2 regions of the Shewanella seohaensis genome follow, and region 2 is predicted to be linked to the other one. Evidence: predicted binding sites of a transcription regulator. Region 2 holds the regulator's gene; the other holds the start of a gene.
What was found. Region 2 encodes FliA, which starts transcription of late flagellar genes. Its sites were predicted from a motif close to CTAAAGNTNNNNNNNNNNNNGCCGATA; they were not measured.
Positions count from the first base shown of each region.

Region 1 (10,427 bases), on a different contig from region 2:
ACTTAATATGCAGTTGTTTAATCTCATGCGTGCATCACGGATCTTACCCCTTTTGTGATACGCATTCAAATTACCTCTTGCTAAATTAACTTTAGACTAAAGTCGTACAAAATGCATACAGAGTTAGGTTACTTATTGATTGATATGGGAATAGTACTTATCCAATGAAACCGACAAACCGCTCTCGAGTACAATCCTCACATGGGATGGCTTGAGTTGTCTTGGCTCTGTCACACCGCAGGAGTGGGCTATCAAGGCTAAATCGTGGTGCAGGTTATGGTTATAGTTGGCGACACGCGTCGATTTATCTCTAGGAGCAAGACCTTGCTGGAGTTTCTTATTGTGAGTCGTGATACCCGTTGGACAGGTATCTTTGTTGCATTGCAGTGCTTGAATACATCCGAGGGCAAACATATTGCCACGGGCTGAGGCGATAAAGTCCGCACCTAAGGCCAGCGCCCAAGCCACCCGCGATGGCACTATGAGTTTACCCGAGGCGATCACTTTAATGCGTTTACGTAGCCCACGCTGAATTAAGATATTCACCAGTATGGGCAGGCTTTCCTTGAGTGGCAGTCCCACATAATCCATTAAGGGTTGAGGGGCGGCGCCTGTGCCGCCATCGGCACTGTCTAAGGTAAAAAAGTCCGGGGCGGATGCTTCGCCACGGCGCTCAATTTCATCGCAAAAATCTTCGAGCCATTGCACGTCCCCAAGTACGGCCTTAATGCCGGTGGGTTTACCCGTGACCTCACGCACTCTGGCAATCATATCCAGAATGTCAGCCACATTTTTAAACTCGATATGACCATTGGGGCTTATGGAATCATGGCCCTGCGGGATACCGCGAATTTTGGCGATCTCCTCGGTGACTTTGATTCCCGGTAAGATACCGCCCTTGCCTGGTTTGGCGCCTTGGCTCATTTTGATTTCAAACATTTTAACTTCAGGGTGTGCGGCGATCTCTTTGAGCTTGTCATCGTCTAAATGGCCGTGCTCATTACGTACACCATATTTAGCGGTACCAATTTGAAAGACTAAGTCGCAGCCACCTTTTAAATGATAAGGACTTAAGCCACCTTCACCGGTATTTAACCAACATCCCGCCTGCGCTGCGCCGTGGGATAAGGCGGTGACGGCAGGGCGTGATAGGGCGCCGAAGCTCATGGCGGAGATATGGCAAATGGCCTTAGTGGTGTAAGGCTCACGGCAATGGGGGCCAATGGTTTGAGGCAGAATTGGAGTGATATCTTCATCTTGAGTCGGAAAGGCGGTATTCATAAACATGATGGCGCCCGTGCTGTCTAGTGGGCGTGTCGACCCAAAGGCGATGGTTCTGTCGACATTTTTCGCGGCGCGATATACCCAGCTCCGCTCGGCGCGGTTAAAGGGCAATTCTTCCCTGTCCTGTGCGAAAAAATATTGTCTAAAAAACTCACCTTGTTTCTCAAATAAATACCGAAAGCGACCTATCACAGGGTAGTTGTGGCGCACGGCCTGTTTGGTTTGTAGCTTGTCGGCGATGTACATATAGACGACAGCGAGGGCGCCTAAACCAATGAGAATTAAAAAGAGTCCTGAGAAGAGATCCAGTCCCCACATAAACCAATTGAGTTCTTGCATCTTGTTATCCTCTATTCGTGTCCATAACGGGTGGAGATAAGGCTCGCTGGCTGTCCATCATGGATGGAGAGTAAAAACAGCTGGCTGTAATCATCTTCTGCGATGGTGGGGATTTCAGGGCCGCCAAGGGCCTTGATGATCAGTGGGACGGTATTGGAATGCCCCGCGATTAAGCTGTTACCTTTAACGGCATGTACTTGTTCAACTATCTGCTGAATATGGACTTCGATTAGTTTTTCTGCTGCGACCACGGTAATGGGTAAATGCCGCTCCGCAGACATAGGCAATAAGGTTTGCTGGGTTCTTTGATATTGGGTCGCGATCAGTTGCGAGATCTGTGTCCTTTGCAAGGCGCTAACCAGCGCGAGGGCACGTGCATGGCCATCATCTGAAAGTGTAGGATCGCCTGCTGGAGCTTCGGCTTTTTCGGCATGTCTCACCAAAATAATCAATCGATTATCGGCAAAAGCTTGATTGTTGGCGCTGAGTCCAATGCTAGTAAAGAGTAACAGGCCTAACAGCTGAGTGTGTAATAGCCGAGGGGCATTGAAGCTGTTGATGCGTAAGGAGTGGGTAACAGCTGTTAACCATTGGGGAATTGCCATGCCGTATATCCTTATCTAATGGGGTATGCAAGTGTGACACTGAGGCGAGTAGATTCATCATGGGTATCATTGCCTTAGGTTGTGATGGTACTGCAATTTATAAAATTACTAAAGTTGCTCAATTTTTGGTCGATAATAAAGTCATCCCAAATTGAATGGATTAGCATCATGGAAATCAACAACCCTGCACAGGTACAGACTCCTTCTACGCCCCATAAGAAGTATGCTGACAATGCCGCTGCTAATAGTGAAAAGACGAAAAATGTGGAAGCGCCCGGCAAACAGACTGCATACCAAACCAGTAAGCAGCTAATGAACCAGGCTATTTTGTCGGCACAGGAAGAAGTGAGTCTAAAATCCGGTGATCAATCCATGGCGTTACTTTATCGCGCGGCAATTGAAGCGATAGATAAAGAATTAGCGCCTTCGATGGGGCCAAATGCGACTCAAACTAACTATGACAATCAGGTCGATTATTCTCCCGAGGCGACGGCCGATAGGATTGTGAGTTTTGCGACGCAATTTTTTAGCATTCACCAACAGCAAAATTCGAATATGAGTCTAAATGATCAGCTCGACAGTTTTATGGGCATCATAGGTGGCGCTATCGATAATGGCTTTAAGGAGGCGCGAGATATTTTGTCTGGCCTTAAAGTGCTGCAAGGGGATATCGCCGATGGCGTCGATAAAACCTATGGATTGGTGCAAGAGGGATTGCAGGCCTTCCGAGATAGCTTCAATAAGAAACCAGATGAGACACAAATGGCTAGCGCATAATGTCCCGCGCTTAGCACTCAATGTTGTTGCCATTTCCCTTGTCTTAAGCCCCTTGCAATAAGGGGTTTTTGTTGCGCAGAGAACAGTCTATGCTAGGGGTCTATTTAACGTTTTGCTTGAGGGCGAGTTATGTGGACTAGGGGACGTGTTATTGAACGTATTGATTGGAGTGATAAATTATTTTCGCTGCGGATAGCGGCCGAACTGGCGCCCTTTATTCCGGGTCAATTTATTAAACTCAGTCAGCTGCAAGATGATAAGCGTGTCGCTAGAGCCTATTCCCTGGTTAATTCCCCCGATAAACCCTATGCCGAAATCTTGGCTGTGGCCGTAGAAGAGGGCCAGTTATCCCCACAATTACAAAATCTTGCCATCGGGGATGAAATCGAGATCACCCCCACAGCCACAGGCTTTATGACTTTAGATGAGATCCCTAAGGGGGAAGGGCAAGGCCGTCACTTATGGCTGTTAGCCACGGGCACGGCCGTGGGGCCATTCTTATCTATGCTCGATACAGCCGAGCCTTGGCAGCGTTTCGAAAAAGTCGTACTCGTCTATGGTGTCCGCGAAGCTAAAGATTTAGCTTACCTTGATAAATTAAAGGCTTATTCGGTGCAATATCCTGATCAGTTTATCCTGTGTTTAACCGTCACCCGTGAAAAGCTTGACGATGCACTGCAATGTCGTATCCCCGATGGCTTAGTCTCGGGAGAGATTGAAGCTAAAGTCGGTTTAGCGCTCAGCGCGGCGGATTCACAGGTAATGATTTGTGGTAATCCGGGGATGATCAGTGGCGCACAGGCCGCGTTGCTCGACAAGGGACTCGCAAAGAATTTACGCCGCGCTCCGGGACAAATTACCGTCGAGAAGTATTGGTAATTGGTTGAGTGTTAATGACAAATAATTAGTCTTAATCGTTTTAATGTCAGTCATATAGAAGGATTTTTTGATGAAGTTGCTCTGCTCCCTCGCTTCACCCTATGCTCGCTGTGTTCGCACATTAATCCGTTATTTAGGGATTAAGGATATCGAAGAAGTCTTAGTCAATCCGATGGAAAACACCGCCGAGCTGCTCGATGTTAACCCGCTTGGGCAGATCCCTTGCCTCATCACCAACGATGGTGTGCCTATCTTCGATAGCGAAGTGATTATGCGCTATTTAGACGCCGAATTAGGTGAGCAGCAGATGTTCGGTGGCCAAGTGAATAATTGGGTATTACAGTGCCAATATTCGATGATCAAAGGTCTTATCGATAGCGCAGTAAAATTGCGCCAAGAACAAATGCGTGAAGAGGAAGGGGTAAGATCGGCCTTTTGGACATCGCGTTTTGAGCAAGCGCTGCTGCGTGGTTTGATGCAAATGGAACATCAGAGCGTGATCACTCAGGCAACGATTCAGGCGCCACAATTAGCCTTAATTTGCTTATTAGATTATGTGGATTTCAGACATCCAGAGCTTGATTGGCGTAAAGTGGCTCCCGCGACCTCGCTCTGGTTTAGTGAGATGCGCGATCTCCCAGCGTTTGTGGAAACTCGCCCAGCGTAAAAGGCGTTTAATGGTCTGTCGAGCGGCGGCCTCTATGGGTCTCACGGCGATTATGTTCACCAAACGCGCCGTAGAGATCCTTCGTTATGCCGTAATCGACCCTACGATCATTACCCGTTTGGCGTCTATCATCATAGTGTTGATAGCGGCATTGGCAATTGGCCATAGTGCATTCTTCCATGGGAAGCTCAGGGGCTTCCTTCGATAGAAAACGTTTCCCTTTGAGCTCATCTACCTGATCACAACAACTGCCGTCATTTTCGATACTGACACAGTGGAAGCGGCGATCTTGCCCTGCAACTCGTTGATTTTTATTTTTTGCGGTTTCCATGAGTTTGACAAAGTGCTTGCGCTTTTTAGGGCCTCGCTTGAGTGTCAGCAATGCGAGTAGCGCTACCGCGATGACCAGCAGTAGTAAAACGCCCAACATACCGCCTCCTCATGTATTTTAAGCGAATTAAGGTTCAGTTTAGTTTGGTTTGAGATAATCACCAGTTTTAAGTTTTATTTCATTAAAAACAAAAAGTTAATCAACCTATTGCCCTAGTTCATTTGATCTATTACTCTTGCGCAACTGATAACTATTATCATTAATAGTCTTAAGAATTGACTCACGCTTGCTGTCATCATTTTGGGGAGAAATCGCGAATGAAATGGGTAACTTGTGCCGCTTTACTTGGGTTAATGTCGGTTGCGAATTCGGCTAGCGCTGATGAGACATTAACCGTTTACTCCTACCGTCAGCCGTTTCTGGTTGAACCTATTCTGAAGCGCTTTACGGAGGAAACGGGCATTGGGGTCAATTTTGTCTTTGCGAAAGACGGTATTGCCGAGCGTATCGCCCGCGAAGGCCGTTTATCCCCTGCGGATTTAGTGTTAACTTCAGATTTCTCTCGCTTGGTTGAATTGGTCGACAAAGACCTGACGGCTCCCGTGAAAAGTGAGCAGCTCAATAGCAATATCCCCGCGCAATACCGCGATCCCGATGGACAATGGTATGCCTTAACGATGCGTGTGCGTAATCTCTATACGGCAAAAGATCGCCTCGGCCCACAAGCCATCAGCTACGAAGAGTTGGCCGATCCTAAGTACAAAGGCAAGATCTGTACGCGCAGTGGTAAGCACCCTTATAACATCGCCTTAGTGGCGTCTATGATCGCCCACCACGGTGAGGCCGACACTAAGACTTGGTTGCAAGGTGTGAAAACCAACTTAGCACGCAAGCCTCAAGGTAACGATAGGGCGCAGGTGAAGGCGGTTAAAGAGGGCTTATGTGATATCGCCATTGGTAACAGCTACTACTATGGCAATATGCTGCAAGATCCAGAGCAAAAGAGCTGGGCAGAGGCAGTGGTGATTAACTTCCCGAACCAAGCCGATCGCGGTGCCCATGTGAACGTTTCTGGTATGGTGCTCACTCGCCATGCGCCGAATAAAGACAATGCAATCAAGTTGATGGAGTTTCTGTCTGCGGATGTGGCACAAAAAGCCTATGCCGAAGTGAACATGGAGTATCCAGTCAAAGCCGATGTCGCGCCTTCAACCTTGGTCGCCTCTTGGGGCGAGTTTAAATCCGACCAATTACCGATTTTCAAACTGGCGGAATACCATCAAGCGGCGGTGAAACTGTTAGATGAAGTTCAGTTCGATCTCTAGTTGAGCGCTTATAACGACTAGAAATAGTAAAAGTGAAAAGTGCGCCTTGATTGGCGCACTTAGGTTAAAGGATCCACATGATTTTAGGATTAGCCAGAAGCTGGTCGCTTACTGGTTATGCCATAGCCGCGCTACTGGTGTTACCCCTCTTTGCGTTAATTCTTCAGGCGGCGCAGCCCGATGAGGCCGTCTTTGGTCATCTGCTCTCCACTGTATTACCTACTTATATCTCCAACAGCCTATGGTTGATCCTGTGGGTGAGTATTGGTTCACTCTTGTTGGCACTGCCCTGCGCTTGGTTAATGGCGCGCTGTGAGTTTGTTGCTAGGCGTTATCTGCAATGGGCATTATTGCTCCCCTTGGCCATGCCTGCCTACATTGTTGCCTACGTATATACCGATTTACTCGATTACGCCGGCCCAGTACAAACTGGGCTTCGTTCTGTGTTTGGTTGGAGTTCACCGCAGGATTACTTTTTCCCCGATATTCGTACCTTAGGCGGCGCGGCATGTGTGTTGTCGCTGGTGCTCTTTCCCTATATTTATCTGTTGGCGCGCACCGCGTTTATGGAGCAATCCCTAAGCTTGGCCCACGCCTCGAGAATTATGGGCTGCTCGCCGTGGCAGAGTTTTTGGCGTTTATCTTTGCCAATGGCAAGGCCCGCCTTGGCCGTGGGCGTAGCCTTAGTGGCGATGGAGACCGCGGCGGATTTTGCTACGGTTAACTACTTTGCCGTACCAACCCTGACCACTGCCGTGTACGACACTTGGCTGGGTTATGGCAATTTGACTGCGGCGGCTAAGCTCTCGGCCATTATTCTCTTGGTAGTGTTTAGTCTGATTGGAATGGAACGTTTTGCTCGCCGTAAGCAGCAGTTATTCCAAAAGCAGTCCCGTATTCAAGCGAGCGATTTATATCGGCTCTCACCGATGCAAACCCTGTTTGCTCTCGGCTATTGCATCACCTTGTTAGTGCTGGCCTTTGTGCTGCCAAGCGGGATTTTACTCTCCTATGCCATCGATTATTTTGAGCAGAGCTGGGATCCGATTTTCTGGCAATTGAGCGTGAATAGCTTGAGCCTCGCACTCATCACTAGCCTAGTGTGCTGCACGATTGCATTGATATTGATGTTTATTCGCCGCGTGAGCCCAAGGTCGAGCGATGCGCTGCCATCACGCTTAGCATCGACTGGCTATGCCTTGCCTGGCACAGTGCTCGCCATTGGCGTATTGGTGCCATTAACCCTGCTCGATTTTGCAATCAATGACGTAGCCGATTGGTTGGGGATGACAGGCCCTGGGCTCCTGCTTACGGGCAGTACGGCCGCACTGGTTTTTGCCTTTTGTGTGCGCTTTGTGGCTATCGCTATCGGCAGTGTTGAGACCAGCTATAAACGCATTTCGCCGTCACTGGACATGGTGAGTCTGACTCTGGGGCAGAGCCCAAGACGACTATTGCAAAGAGTGCATTTACCGCTACTCACCAAAGGCTTATTTGCTGGGGCGTTGTTGGTATTTATCGAAAGCATGAAAGAATTACCGGCGGCATTGTTGTTGCGTCCCATAGGGTTTGAGAATCTTGCGACCCATGTCTTCCAGTTTGTCTCAGACGAAAAGCTTGAACATGGCGCCTTGCCCGCTATTGTGATTGTGCTCGTGGGCTTAGTCCCGCTGATTTATTTAAACCGTTCCTTGGAGCAAGATAGCCGATGACCAGCACCCTCAATCTTCATCAAGTTCATAGCGATTATCAGGGCCAACAGGTACTCAAAGGCTTAGATTTAACCTTGGCTCAAGGGGAAATCCTTGCGCTGTTAGGCCCAAGTGGCTGCGGCAAAACGACTTTGCTGAGGGCGGTTGCAGGATTGCAGGCCATCAGCCAAGGTGAAATTAAAATCAATGGCAAGACGGTTAGCGGCGCAGGGCAATTTGTGCCGAGTGAGCAACGGGGGATCGGGATGATTTTCCAAGACTATGCCTTGTTCCCCCATTTGACCGTCGCCGAGAATATTCTCTTTGGTGTGGCAAAACTAACGCCTGCGCAGCGCAAGGCGCGGTTAGATGACATGCTCGGCCTAGTGAAGCTCGAAGGGTTAGCCAAACGCTATCCCCATGAGCTATCCGGCGGACAGCAGCAGCGGGTGTCGATTGCCCGCGCACTAGCCTATGAGCCGCAATTACTGTTACTCGATGAGCCTTTTTCGAATATCGATGCCCAAGTGCGCCACAGCATGATGGCGGAGATCCGCAGCATACTCAAACAGCGTAATGTCAGCGCGGTATTTGTGACCCACAGTAAGGATGAGGCCTTCGTCTTTGCCGATACCTTGGCTATTTTCAACCAAGGCGTGATAGTGCAGCATGGCCGCGCCGAGGACTTATATGCCGCGCCCAATAGCCGCTATGTGGCGGATTTTCTTGGCAGTGGTAACTACTTACCCGCCGAAGTGCTCGATGGCCATAGTGTTGCCACCCCGATTGGTGAGCTGCGCAGCCTGACGCCCTTGTCGCAATCCCATGCTTTCAATGGCCAAGTGTTTTTGCGGCCACAGCAATTGGCGCTTAGCGCCGATGATGCGGGTGTGGGGACCATTACCGAGCGGCGCTTCCTCGGGGCATTTTGCCATTATTGGGTGAAAGTCGAGGCGGCGTCCCACGCCCATTATGTTGAAGTGCGCAGTCAAATCATGCAGTTGAATGTTGGCCAGCGAGTGGGGTTAAGCACTGAGCCACATTCTCTGGTGCTGTTTGAGTCTTAAGCAGGCCGCAGAGGATATGTCACTGTATCAGCATAAAGTATGACATCTTTGCTTACGTTTAACTTGGGCAAAAAACCTCTAGATTGCTGATATTTTCAGCCTTCCTTGTTACCTTAATTCCTCCAGAGTGGGAGGAATTATGATAAAAACAATAAAATCAATTTGTACCTTAGTCACAGTGGCGACAGCAATGTCGTCATCGGGAGTATTGGCCATGGATAGGATAACGGGTAAAGCCTTTGCGACGCGCTCAGAAGTGTATGCCACCCATGGGATGGCGGCGACCAGCCAACCGCTGGCGACACAGGTGGCGATTGATGTGTTAAAACAGGGCGGCAGTGCTGTGGATGCGGCGATTGCGGCCAATGCCATGCTGGGCTTAGTCGAGCCTACTGGTGCCGGGGTTGGCGGCGATTTATTTGCCATTGTCTGGAGCGCTAAAGATAAAAAGCTCTATGGCCTCAATGCCTCGGGTCGTAGCCCCAAATCCTTAACCCTAGAGAAGCTTAAATCCCTCGGCTTAGATTACTTACCGCCCTTTGGGCCGCTGCCTGTATCGGTTCCCGGCGCGGTGGATGGATGGTTCGAGCTGCACGATAAGTTCGGCAAACTGCCGATGGCCGATAATTTAGCGCCAGCGATTCGTTATGCCCGCGAAGGCTTCCCCGTTTCTGAGCTGATTGCTTATTATCTTAATGGCAGTGGTAAAAAACTCGGTCAATTCCCCGGTTTTAAAGAAACCTATATGCCCAATGGCAAAATGCCTGCGGTAGGAGAAATCTTCAAAAATCCTGCATTAGCAAACACCTACGAGAAAATTGCCAAGGGCGGTCGCGACGCATTCTATAAGGGCGACATTGCCAAGAGCATAGATAAATACATGAAGGCTCAAGGCGGTTACCTCAGTTATGAAGACCTAGCCAGCCATACTAGCGACTGGGTTGAACCCGTATCAGCCAACTACCGTGGCTATGATGTGTGGGAATTGCCGCCCAATGGGCAGGGGATTGCTGCACTACAGATCTTAAAAACCATGGAGCCCTTCGATGTCGCGGCCATGGGCTTTAACAGCCCCGAATATGTGCATTTATTCGTAGAGGCTAAAAAACTTGCCTTTGCCGACCGCGCGAAATTCTATGCCGATATGGCCTTTAACAAAGTGCCTGTTAAAGAGCTGATTTCGCAGCAATACAATTACGATCGCGCCAAACTTATCGACTTAAACAAGGCGGCTAAGAGTGTCGATGCGGGTAATCCTGCGCTGCAACATGGGGATACTGTGTATCTCACTACCGCGGATAAAGACGGCAATATGGTGTCGCTGATCCAGAGTAACTACCGCGGCATGGGCTCAGGTATGACGCCACCGGATCTCGGTTTTGTACTGCAGGATCGCGGGCAGATGTTCGATCTCACCGAAGGTCGTTTCAACACCTACGCGCCTGGTAAGCGCCCCTTCCAT
Region 1 covers NZ_JAKILE010000003.1:93,817-104,243, reverse strand. Annotated here, with positions in the region: gene L2713_RS04320 (FMN-binding glutamate synthase family protein) at 133-1,623, opposite strand; gene L2713_RS04315 (SixA phosphatase family protein) at 1,635-2,228, opposite strand; gene L2713_RS04310 (DUF5610 domain-containing protein) at 2,397-3,005, shown strand; gene L2713_RS04305 (ferredoxin--NADP reductase) at 3,135-3,884, shown strand; gene L2713_RS04300 (glutathione S-transferase) at 3,955-4,551, shown strand; gene L2713_RS04295 (hypothetical protein) at 4,559-4,981, opposite strand; gene L2713_RS04290 (Fe(3+) ABC transporter substrate-binding protein) at 5,200-6,207, shown strand; gene L2713_RS04285 (ABC transporter permease) at 6,285-7,919, shown strand; gene L2713_RS04280 (ABC transporter ATP-binding protein) at 7,916-8,965, shown strand; gene ggt (gamma-glutamyltransferase) at 9,105-10,427, shown strand, end outside.
Region 1: L2713_RS04310 (DUF5610 domain-containing protein) is a predicted target of FliA. The motif match lies at 2,337-2,363, and genes of this name have one in related genera.

Region 2 (10,427 bases):
GTATCGATCCTGTGGGTGCCATGCTGGAGTCAAAGTTACTGGAAGCGGAGTTTTCGCCTGCGGTCGCGAACAAGTTAGCGGCGCTTAGTCAACACTATACCCCGGCAGAATTAGTTCGTGCCTTGCCACAAAGTCTAGCGAATATGCTTGATAATCAAGGTGATGATATCGTTAAGCAAGGTGGTGTTGTGGCGCTGGTTGGCCCAACAGGTGTAGGCAAAACCACTTCCTTAGCGAAATTAGCGGCTCGCTTCGCCGCCCATCATGGTGCGGATCAAGTCGCCTTGATTACTACCGATCATTATCGTATTGGCGCCTATGAGCAATTGGCCACCTATGGCAAAATTATGGGATGCCCAGTTAAGCAAGCCCATGATCTTGCTGAGCTAGAGCAAATACTGTATCAGTTCAGAAATCGCAAGCTAGTATTGATAGATACTGCGGGAATGGGCCAACGAGATATGCGGCTTTACCAGCAACTTGATAATTTAACTGCAAATAGCAGAATACCTATCCGCAGTTATCTGGTACTGTCTGCCACAGGACAGCGCCGCGTGCTACAGGATGCTGTAAATCACTTTAAACGCATTCCCTTATCTGGTGTTGTACTCACCAAACTTGATGAGTCCGTGTCGTTAGCGGGTGCATTAAGTGTGTTGATCCAAAGTGGGTTGCCATTAAGTTATGTTACGGATGGGCAGCGAGTGCCCGAAGATATGAAAGTTGCCGATACTTTGCTGCTCGCAGAGCAGGCGTTAGCAGCTTTAGAAAACACTGAACAACAATCGTTACCAGACACAGCGTGGTCAGATAATATGACCTGTGCATTTGAGTAGAGTTATGACCCTGGATCAAGCAAGTGGTTTACGTATGATGAATCAACCCTATAACGAAAAAGTGAAAGTAATCGCGGTTACGGGTGGTAAAGGTGGCGTGGGTAAAACCAGCGTGTCTATCAATACCGCAGTAGCATTAGCCGAAAAGGGCAAGCGTGTCTTAGTGCTTGATGCCGACCTAGGCTTAGCAAACGTCGATGTCATGTTAGGGATCCGTGCTGAACGTAACCTTTCCCACGTACTCTCTGGCGATGCTGAGCTGGATGATATTATCGTCCGAGGACCTAAGGGCATAGGCATTGTCCCTGCGACCTCAGGAACTCAAGGCATGGTAGAGTTGAGCCCTGCGCAACATGCGGGCTTAATTCGTGCTTTCAGTGAGATGCGTACCCAGTTTGATATCCTCATCGTGGATACTGCCGCGGGGATTTCTGACATGGTACTCAGTTTCTCTCGCGCGTCACAGGATGTGTTGGTGGTTGTTTGTGACGAGCCAACTTCTATCACTGACGCCTATGCGTTAATCAAAATTCTCAGCCGTGAACACGGCGTTTTCCGCTTTAAAATTGTTGCTAATATGGTGCGCAGTTTGCGCGAAGGTATGGAATTGTTTGCTAAACTCAGTAAAGTGACCGACAGATTCTTGGACGTGGCACTTGAACTGGTTGCGACCATTCCGTTTGATGAAAACCTTCGCAAATCAGTGCGTAAACAAAAGTTAGTTGTTGAGGCTTATCCTAAGTCTCCAGCTGCGATTGCGTACCATGGCCTAGCGAATAAAATCATGAGCTGGCCAGTACCACAGCAACCTGGTGGGCATTTGGAGTTTTTCGTTGAACGTTTAGTTCAGCGACCAGATTTTCAAGAGGAAAAAACGAGTGAATAAAGCCGCAGCGTATACTTGTTTAGACAGTAAAACGTCAATCGTTGAACAGTATGCACCGTTGGTCAAAAGAATTGCACATCACTTGCTCGCCAGATTACCTGCCTCAGTGCAGCTCGATGACTTGCTTCAAGCGGGGATGATGGGGTTATTAGAAGCATCATCCAAGTTTGATGGTGGCAAAGGTGCAAAGTTTGAAACCTTCGCCGGCATACGGATCCGTGGCGCCATGTTGGATGAGATCCGTCGTGGCGACTGGGTTCCCCGTTCTGTTCATCGTAATAATCGTCGAGTTGCTCAAGCCATTGATGAGTTAGAGCAAGTGTTGGGTCGTGATGCACGCGACACAGAAATTGCAGAAAAACTTGATATGACGCTCGATGAGTACCATCATATTCTTAACGATGTTTCTGTTGGTAAAATCATAGGGATAGAAGACTTAGGCGTATCGCAGGATATACTCACTTCGAGCGATAATGTCAGTGATGGTACATTTGAAGCGTTAGCAGAAACCCAGTTTCATTCAGCACTAGTTGAGGCGATAAAATTATTGCCCGAAAGAGATGCGCTAGTGCTATCGTTATACTACGATGAAGCATTGAATTTAAAAGAAATTGGCGCCATTCTTGAGGTAAGTGAATCGCGAGTTAGCCAGATATTAAGTCAGGCAATGTTGCGGCTCAAAGGCAAACTCAAGCATTGGACATAAGTATAATTATTTATTGAGCACAGAATGTCAGCTCACCGGAGGAAACCTTGGACAAGAATATGAAGATTCTCATCGTTGATGACTTTTCGACAATGAGACGTATCATCAAGAACTTGTTGCGAGACTTGGGGTTTAACAATACCCAAGAAGCAGACGACGGCTCAACTGCGCTGCCTATGTTACAAAAAGGCGACTTTGATTTTGTCGTGACAGACTGGAACATGCCAGGTATGCAGGGTATTGATTTGCTAAAGGCTATTCGGGCTGACGATTCCCTTAAGCATTTACCCGTATTAATGGTTACCGCTGAAGCAAAACGTGAACAAATTATTGCTGCCGCACAAGCCGGTGTTAACGGCTATGTGGTTAAACCTTTTACCGCAGCAACACTTAAAGAGAAGTTAGATAAAATATTCGAACGACTCGCTTAAGCAGGGATGAGCTATGAAGTCACAAACATCAGGGCTCATTACGCTCGAGAAGGCTCAGCGTTTAGTTGAACTATTAAGCGCGAATGAACAAGCTCAAGCAGATGATTTATTTAGGGAACTCGCGGCTCCACTTCAACGGGAGCTCTTTGATGAAGTTGGTAAATTAACCAGACAACTTCACAGCGCATTAATGGATTTCCAAGTTGATAATCGTTTGGTTGAACTCGCGAATAACGAAATTCCCGATGCTAAGGAACGGCTAAGTTATGTCATTGACATGACCGAGCAAGCAGCGAATAAAACCATGGATGCGGTAGAAGAGTGCTTGCCGCTCGCGAATGCATTAACGGCGAATATTCAACAAGTGATGCCTTCTTGGGACAAATTGATGCGCCGTGAAATCGCTCTGAGCGATTTTAAAGCGCTTTGCCACAATGTGCAGCATTTGATGTCACGTAGCGAATTGGATTCCAATCGCTTACGCGAATTGCTCAACCAGATTTTGATGGCGCAGGATTTTCAGGACCTGACTGGACAAATGATCCGGCGGGTGATCGATCTAGTGATGGAAGTTGAAAGTAATCTGGTGTCTATGCTGACAGTATTTGGTGAGCAACCCGTGATTGAGAGTCAGATTACTCAGAAAAATAATATTGAAGCTGAAGGACCGATAATGAATGCCGAGCTTCGTCAAGACGTCGTTACCGGTCAAGATGAAGTCGATGATCTGCTGTCGAGTCTGGGTTTCTAACTGGGAGTCAATTTGATGGCCTTTGATGTAGATGAAGAGATACTCCAGGACTTTTTAATTGAAGCGGGCGAAATTCTTGAGTTGCTGCAAGAGCAGCTGGTCGCGCTTGAAAACAATCCTGATGATACTAACTTGCTAAATGCAATTTTCAGGGGGTTTCATACTGTAAAGGGCGGTGCGGGTTTCCTTAGTCTCACTCCCATGGTGGATGTCTGTCACGAAGCAGAAAACACCTTCGATTTATTACGTACAGGCAAACGCAGTGTCTCCGCCGAGTTAATGGACATCATTCTTCAGGCTGTCGATGCGATTAATACTATGTTTGCTCAAACCCAACAAGGCGAGCAACAAGACCCAGCAGATCCTGCATTATTGGCTAAGTTGAAAATGCTCAGCTCCGGTGAGCCGCTTCCTTCCGAATCGGGTCAAAGTAGTGCCGAAGTTGAGCCATTGCCTGAGCCCGAACCTGTCATAGAAACTGTGGTTGAAGTCGCCGCCGTTGAAGAAATGCCGATTGAGAAATCAGAGCTTTCAGATTCCAGTATTGATGAAATCGATGAAGCAGAGTTTGAAGCATTACTCGATGCGTTGCACGGCGCCGGAAAAAGCCCCGGAGTTTCTGCGCCTCAAGCCGATGCTGCCCCTGCTGTGCAAAATAAGCCTCAAGCGACATCTGCAAGCGCAAGCGATGATATCACCGATGACGAGTTTGAAGCGCTGCTCGATGAGCTGCACGGTTCTGGTAAGTTTAAAGGTAAAGTGGAAGAGCCTGCCAAGCCAAAAGCTGAAGCAGTTGTCGCTGCACCAAAGCCTGCCGCTCCTGCTGTTGATTCGGACGAAATCACTGACGATGAGTTCGAGCGTCTCCTCGATGAATTACATGGCAAAGGCGGCGCGCCAGCAAAAGCCACTGCCAAAGTTGAATCTGCTCCAGCTAAAACCGAGCCCGCTAAAGCGCCTCCAAGTGCCGCGGCGCCTTCAACGCCTGCCGCTCCCAAAGCCAGTGTTGCTACGCCAGCAACCCCTCCCGCGGTAAAAGCCAAAACTGATGTCGCGGTTGCTGAAAAAGCCCCGGCTAAAGCAGCGACAGCAGCGTCTGCTAATGTACCTCAGGGCGAGACAACTGTTCGCGTCGATACCGCGAGGCTCGACCAAATCATGAACATGGTCGGCGAGTTAGTGTTAGTGCGTAACCGCTTATTGAGCTTAGGCATTAGTCGTGATGACGAGGAAATGTCTAAGGCGCTAGCGAATTTAGACTTGGTGACAGCGGATTTGCAGGGCGCGGTGATGAAAACGCGTATGCAACCCATCAAGAAGGTCTTTGGTCGCTTCCCTCGGGTTGTACGCGATTTAGCCCGTACTCTGAATAAAGAAATCGATTTAGTCCTTGTGGGTGAAGAGACCGACCTCGATAAAAACTTAGTTGAGGCGCTCGCTGATCCGTTAGTGCACTTAGTGCGAAACTCGGTAGATCACGGTATTGAGATGCCCAATGACCGTGAGGCCAGCGGCAAACCGAGAACGGGGACCATTACCCTGTCTGCAAGCCAAGAGGGTGACCATATTCTGCTGAAAATCGAAGATGATGGCGCAGGTATGGATCCTGAAAAGTTGAAGCAAATTGCCATCAAGCGTGGGGTACTCGATGAGGATACCGCTGCGCGGATGACCGACAGCGAAGCTTATAACCTGATTTTTGCGCCTGGCTTCTCGACTAAAGTGGAGATTTCAGATATTTCCGGCCGTGGTGTTGGGATGGACGTGGTGAAAACCCGTATTACACAACTTAACGGAACTGTGCATATCGACTCGATGAAAGGCAAAGGCACCATACTTGAGATTAAAGTGCCGCTGACCTTGGCGATTATGCCGACCTTAATGGTGGACGTTGCCAAGCAGGTGTTTGCGTTGCCTTTATCCAGTGTGAATGAGATTTTCCATCTCGATCTCACCAAAACCAATATTGTCGATGGACAACTTACTGTGATTGTCCGCAACAAGGCCGTACCGCTTTTCTATCTGGAGCAGTGGTTACATCGCAATCGAACCAGCTTTAAACATGGTGATAAGAAACACGGTCATGTGGTGATTGTACAGCTGGGAATGATGCAAATTGGTTTTGTTGTTGATGCTTTAATTGGACAAGAAGAAGTGGTGATTAAACCCTTGGGAGCATTGTTGCATGGCACGCCAGGTATGGCGGGGGCGACAATCACATCCGACGGTGGCATCGCCCTCATCTTGGATGTCCCTGGTTTATTAAAGCATTATGCGAAAAATAAAAGTTAGTTTCCAATAAGGAATGGAATGGCCATTAAAGTATTAGTCGTTGATGACTCAAGTTTTTTTAGACGACGTGTTAGTGAAATAGTCAATCAAGATCCTGAACTGGAAGTGATCGCGACGGCCTCTAACGGGGCCGAAGCGGTGAAGATGGCTGCCGAGCTAAATCCTCAAGTCATTACAATGGATATTGAAATGCCTGTCATGGACGGCATTACTGCCGTGCGTGAGATCATGGCGAAATGTCCAACACCAATTTTGATGTTTTCTTCATTGACCCACGATGGCGCCAAAGCCACGCTAGATGCCCTCGATGCGGGGGCGCTCGATTTCTTACCAAAGCGCTTTGAAGACATTGCGACCAATAAAGACGAAGCGATTCTATTATTGCAGCAAAGGGTTAAAGCCTTAGGTCGTCGCCGGATTTTTCGCCCTACGGTGCGTCCAACGGCGCCTACGCCGCCACCTCGTCAGAGTGCGAGTGCCGTATTAGGCGGCGCTGCTACCCATGCGCAACCTGCGCCAGCGCCTGTGCGTTCTTCACCTGCAACCTCGATTCGTCCAAGTGGTAAGCAATATAAATTATTGCTGATTGGCACATCGACGGGCGGGCCTGTCGCCTTGCAGAAGATTTTGACTCAGTTCCCAGCAAATTATCCTCATCCTATTTTGCTTATCCAGCATATGCCTGCGGCTTTCACCCCCGCTTTTGCGAACCGTTTAAACGGTTTGTGTAAGATCGAAGTGAAAGAAGCGGTTAATGGTGACGTATTGCGTCCAGGTTGTGCCTATCTTGCACCAGGTGGAATGCAAATGATGGTTGAGCGCGCTGGTGTTACTGGCCGTGTCAAAGTCTTGGCGGGTAGCGCTGAGATGAACTACAAACCCTGCGTCGATATTACCTTTGCCTCAGCATCTAAAGCCTATGGCGGTGATGTGCTGGCGGTCGTGCTGACGGGAATGGGAGCCGACGGCCGCGAAGGTGCGCGTATGCTGAAATCAGCGGGCGCGACCATTTGGGCTCAGGATGAGGCTAGCTGTGTGGTTTATGGTATGCCACAGGCGGTGGCCAGTGCGGGTATCGCCACTCAGTCCATTTCTCTGGATAACATGGCAGAGTCGATTTTAAAAGAGTCTGCGCGTGGCTAAGTCGAAAACACAGATAAGCACAAATATTTTGCTTATCATAGTGTTAATGGCGATAGCTATAGTGTGCCTCGGCGCGTTAAGTCTCGACTATCATCGAAAAATCATTGCATTACGCGATGATGTAAAGCGATTGGAGTCGACACAGATTTTGCTCATGGTGCCGGATGAACAGGCACAGGCGATTGCGTCTTGGCTCGCTTCCCATCCGGATCAAACCAAAGCAATGTTAAAGTTGGCTTCACCGGGGGAGCAAAAGGCGGTGACGCTAGGCCCTGAGGCGTTCTCGGCATCCGATGCAAAAATTCCGCCGACGCTTGAGAAATCGGTAGAGGATAAACCGCCGCAGCAGCAAACGGCTGTCGATCCCGTGCCTGAGTCTCTGCGTTCAGAAGCTTCATCGGCTTCTGCTACGGAAGCACAACCTCAGTCGAGTAATGTTCCCGTGGTGATTTCAGAAAATGCCGATGGGGTGAAAGTCATTAGTTTGCCTAACGGCGGCATACGAGTGACCACAAGGGAAGGCGAGTAGTGCTTGTCGTTGCTCAAACGGGCATGATGAATAGCCGAGAATCAACATTAAAGAGGTCAGTTCTTTGAAAGTCTGGACCATTGCGAATCAAAAAGGTGGGGTTGGAAAAACCACTTCAGTAGCCAGTTTAGCGGGCGCGCTCGCTAAACGGGGTAAACGTGTACTGATGATTGATACCGATCCCCATGCATCGCTTGGTTATTACCTTGGCATTGACTCTGAAGAGGTTCCTGGTTCGCTATTTGACGTGTTTGTGGCGCATAAGAGTCTGACGACTGACTTAGTGAAGTCCCACATAGTGCCCACCTTAGTCGATGGCTTAGATTTACTGCCCGCTACGATGGCGTTAGCCACGCTAGACCGAGCGCTCGGACATCAAGAGGGTATGGGGTTAGTGCTGCGTAATTTATTGGCACTGGTTGCCGATGAATACGATGTGGCGATTGTGGACTGTCCACCCGTGTTAGGGGTATTAATGGTGAACGCGCTGGCGGCCAGTCAACATATAGTGATCCCAGTGCAAACAGAGTTTTTGGCCATTAAAGGGCTCGAGCGCATGGTTAAAACCATGGAAATCATGGGGCGGTCAAAGAAAACCCGTTATAGCTATACCGTTGTACCCACTATGTACGATAAACGTACCAAGGCATCACCTGCTGCCTTGCAGGTGCTGAGTGAACAATATGGCGACAGCCTTTGGCGAGATGTGATCCCAGTAGATACTAAGTTTAGAGACGCCAGTTTGGCACATTTACCCGCTTCCCATTATGCAAGCGGCAGTCGTGGCGTAAAAGCTTACGAGCGATTATTAGATTTTCTTTTAGCTGGGGAGTTTGGCCATGTCAAAATCGGTTGATGAAACTGTTTTTGATTTTTTTGAATTATTGCTACATGAAGAAGACAGCAAAGCTGTGACTTCCCCGAATGCGCCTCAACATGAGATTGTGGCACCACTGGTTGGCAAAAAAAATGAAGCACAATTACTCGATGACGCCATTTTAGCCGAGCACAGTCAGGCTAAAGTGCACGCGAGCGTGACCATTGCTGCCGAAGTGCAGCCGCAGAAGGCAAAGTCTGTCAGCAATATGCCTCATCTTGATGAGCCTGCGCCGTTAGTTAATAAACAGGCTTTGGAGAAACTCCTCGCGCCGGTATTAAAAACGGTGGTGATTGAGGATAAGCCTGCTGAGGCCATTGTCGAGATTGCACCTGAAGTGGTTCAAGTTCAAGAGGTGGCTCATGACGAGAATACTTCGTCTGGCGCAACGCAAAACGACGCTAGCGTAACCATTGAGCTGCCATCCACAGTCGTAGATGACGAGATAATCATTGAGATAACACCCGAGACTCAGGTGGGGTTTGCCCCTCCAAGTATCACAAAAGACCTACAAGAAGTACTCGATGATGAGTTTCAAGTACTATTCTTTAAAGTGGCTGGGTTAACCTTAGCTGTGCCTTTAGTGAGTCTTGGTGGGATCGTTAAGGTTGAGCGGATTAATCATATTATCGGTCGCCCTTCTTGGTTTTTAGGGGTGCAAACCCATAGGGAAGAACAGTTAAATCTGGTTGATACCTGTGCATGGGTGATGCCAGAAAAATACACGGATAAACTGGCGCAATCGGTAAATTATCAATATCTTGTATTATTAGAAGGCAGTAATTGGGGATTAGCTTGTGAGTCTCTCGTTAATGCAGTAAAAATTAATAAATCGCAAGTAAACTGGCGCAGCAAAGCGGGGAAACGTCCTTGGTTAGCTGGTGTAGTGAAAGAACAAATGTGTGGCATTTTGCACGTACAAGCCTTAGTTGAAATGCTTGATGCGGGTTTAGGCTGTCAGGACTCCATTGGTTGAGGTAAACATGAAAGATACAAGAAATGTCGCGGCCGTGGCTGCAAGTAAAGATGATGCAGTATTGCAATGGGTTACCTTTAAGTTAGACAACGAAACTTATGGTATCAATGTGATGCAGGTGCAAGAGGTGTTACGTTACACTGAGATTGCTCCTGTGCCTGGCGCACCCCATTACGTATTAGGGATCATTAACCTGCGAGGCAATGTGGTGACTGTTATCGATACTCGCTCACGTTTTGGTCTGCAATCGGCGGAAGTGGATGATTCGACTCGTATCGTGATTATCGAAGCTGAGAAACAAGTGATCGGTATTTTGGTGGATAGTGTGGCCGAAGTGGTTTATCTGCGCCGCTCTGAAATTGATAATGCCCCGAATGTTGGCACTGAAGAAAGCGCCAAGTTTATCCAAGGCGTGAGCAATCGCGATAACGAGCTACTGATCCTCGTCGACTTAGACAAGTTATTATCCGATGAAGAATGGGCAGAGTTAAATCAGCTCTAAGCTTCCATGATGAGACGACAGATTAGCTAATCTGTCGTCCTTGCTTCTCACGATACAAACGGTTTATTTCGCCATTGTTTAACCGTTATGATTGCCGTTTGGTGAAACCGTTGTATTGTTGATTTCAGTTTTTAGTGATGCGTAAGGATGATTAATGGGCGATGAATTTTTAATCGCAGCCTTAGTTTATGTGATTGCGTGTTTAGGGTTAGTCCTTTATCTCCAAAAACAATTGAGTAAGTTGCGCAGTAAAGTTGAAGCGTTAACTGTACTGGTCAAAGAAGGCGATCGCCAACGTGAGTCCTTTAAACGGGAGTTGCAGGAGCTTCGCAGCGGCACTATCGGCATGGGACGACGTGTTATTGAGCTTGAGAAGCGCTTACATCAACAATCTGAGCGTATCGAAGAGTCGACGCAGCAGGATCCTCAAGCCAAACTCTATACCCGAGCGATGAAAATGGTCGCGTTAGGCGCGGGGGTGGACGAACTGATTAAAGA
Region 2 covers NZ_JAKILE010000004.1:67,980-78,406, reverse strand. Annotated here, with positions in the region: gene flhF (flagellar biosynthesis GTPase FlhF) at 1-836, shown strand, start outside; gene L2713_RS05795 (MinD/ParA family protein) at 841-1,722, shown strand; gene L2713_RS05790 (RNA polymerase sigma factor FliA) at 1,715-2,428, shown strand; gene cheY (chemotaxis response regulator CheY) at 2,476-2,859, shown strand; gene L2713_RS05780 (protein phosphatase CheZ) at 2,873-3,610, shown strand; gene L2713_RS05775 (chemotaxis protein CheA) at 3,626-5,902, shown strand; gene L2713_RS05770 (protein-glutamate methylesterase/protein-glutamine glutaminase) at 5,921-7,045, shown strand; gene L2713_RS05765 (membrane anchored protein in chemotaxis locus) at 7,059-7,574, shown strand; gene L2713_RS05760 (ParA family protein) at 7,639-8,430, shown strand; gene L2713_RS05755 (chemotaxis protein CheW) at 8,414-9,427, shown strand; gene L2713_RS05750 (chemotaxis protein CheW) at 9,435-9,929, shown strand; gene L2713_RS05745 (DUF2802 domain-containing protein) at 10,084-10,427, shown strand, end outside.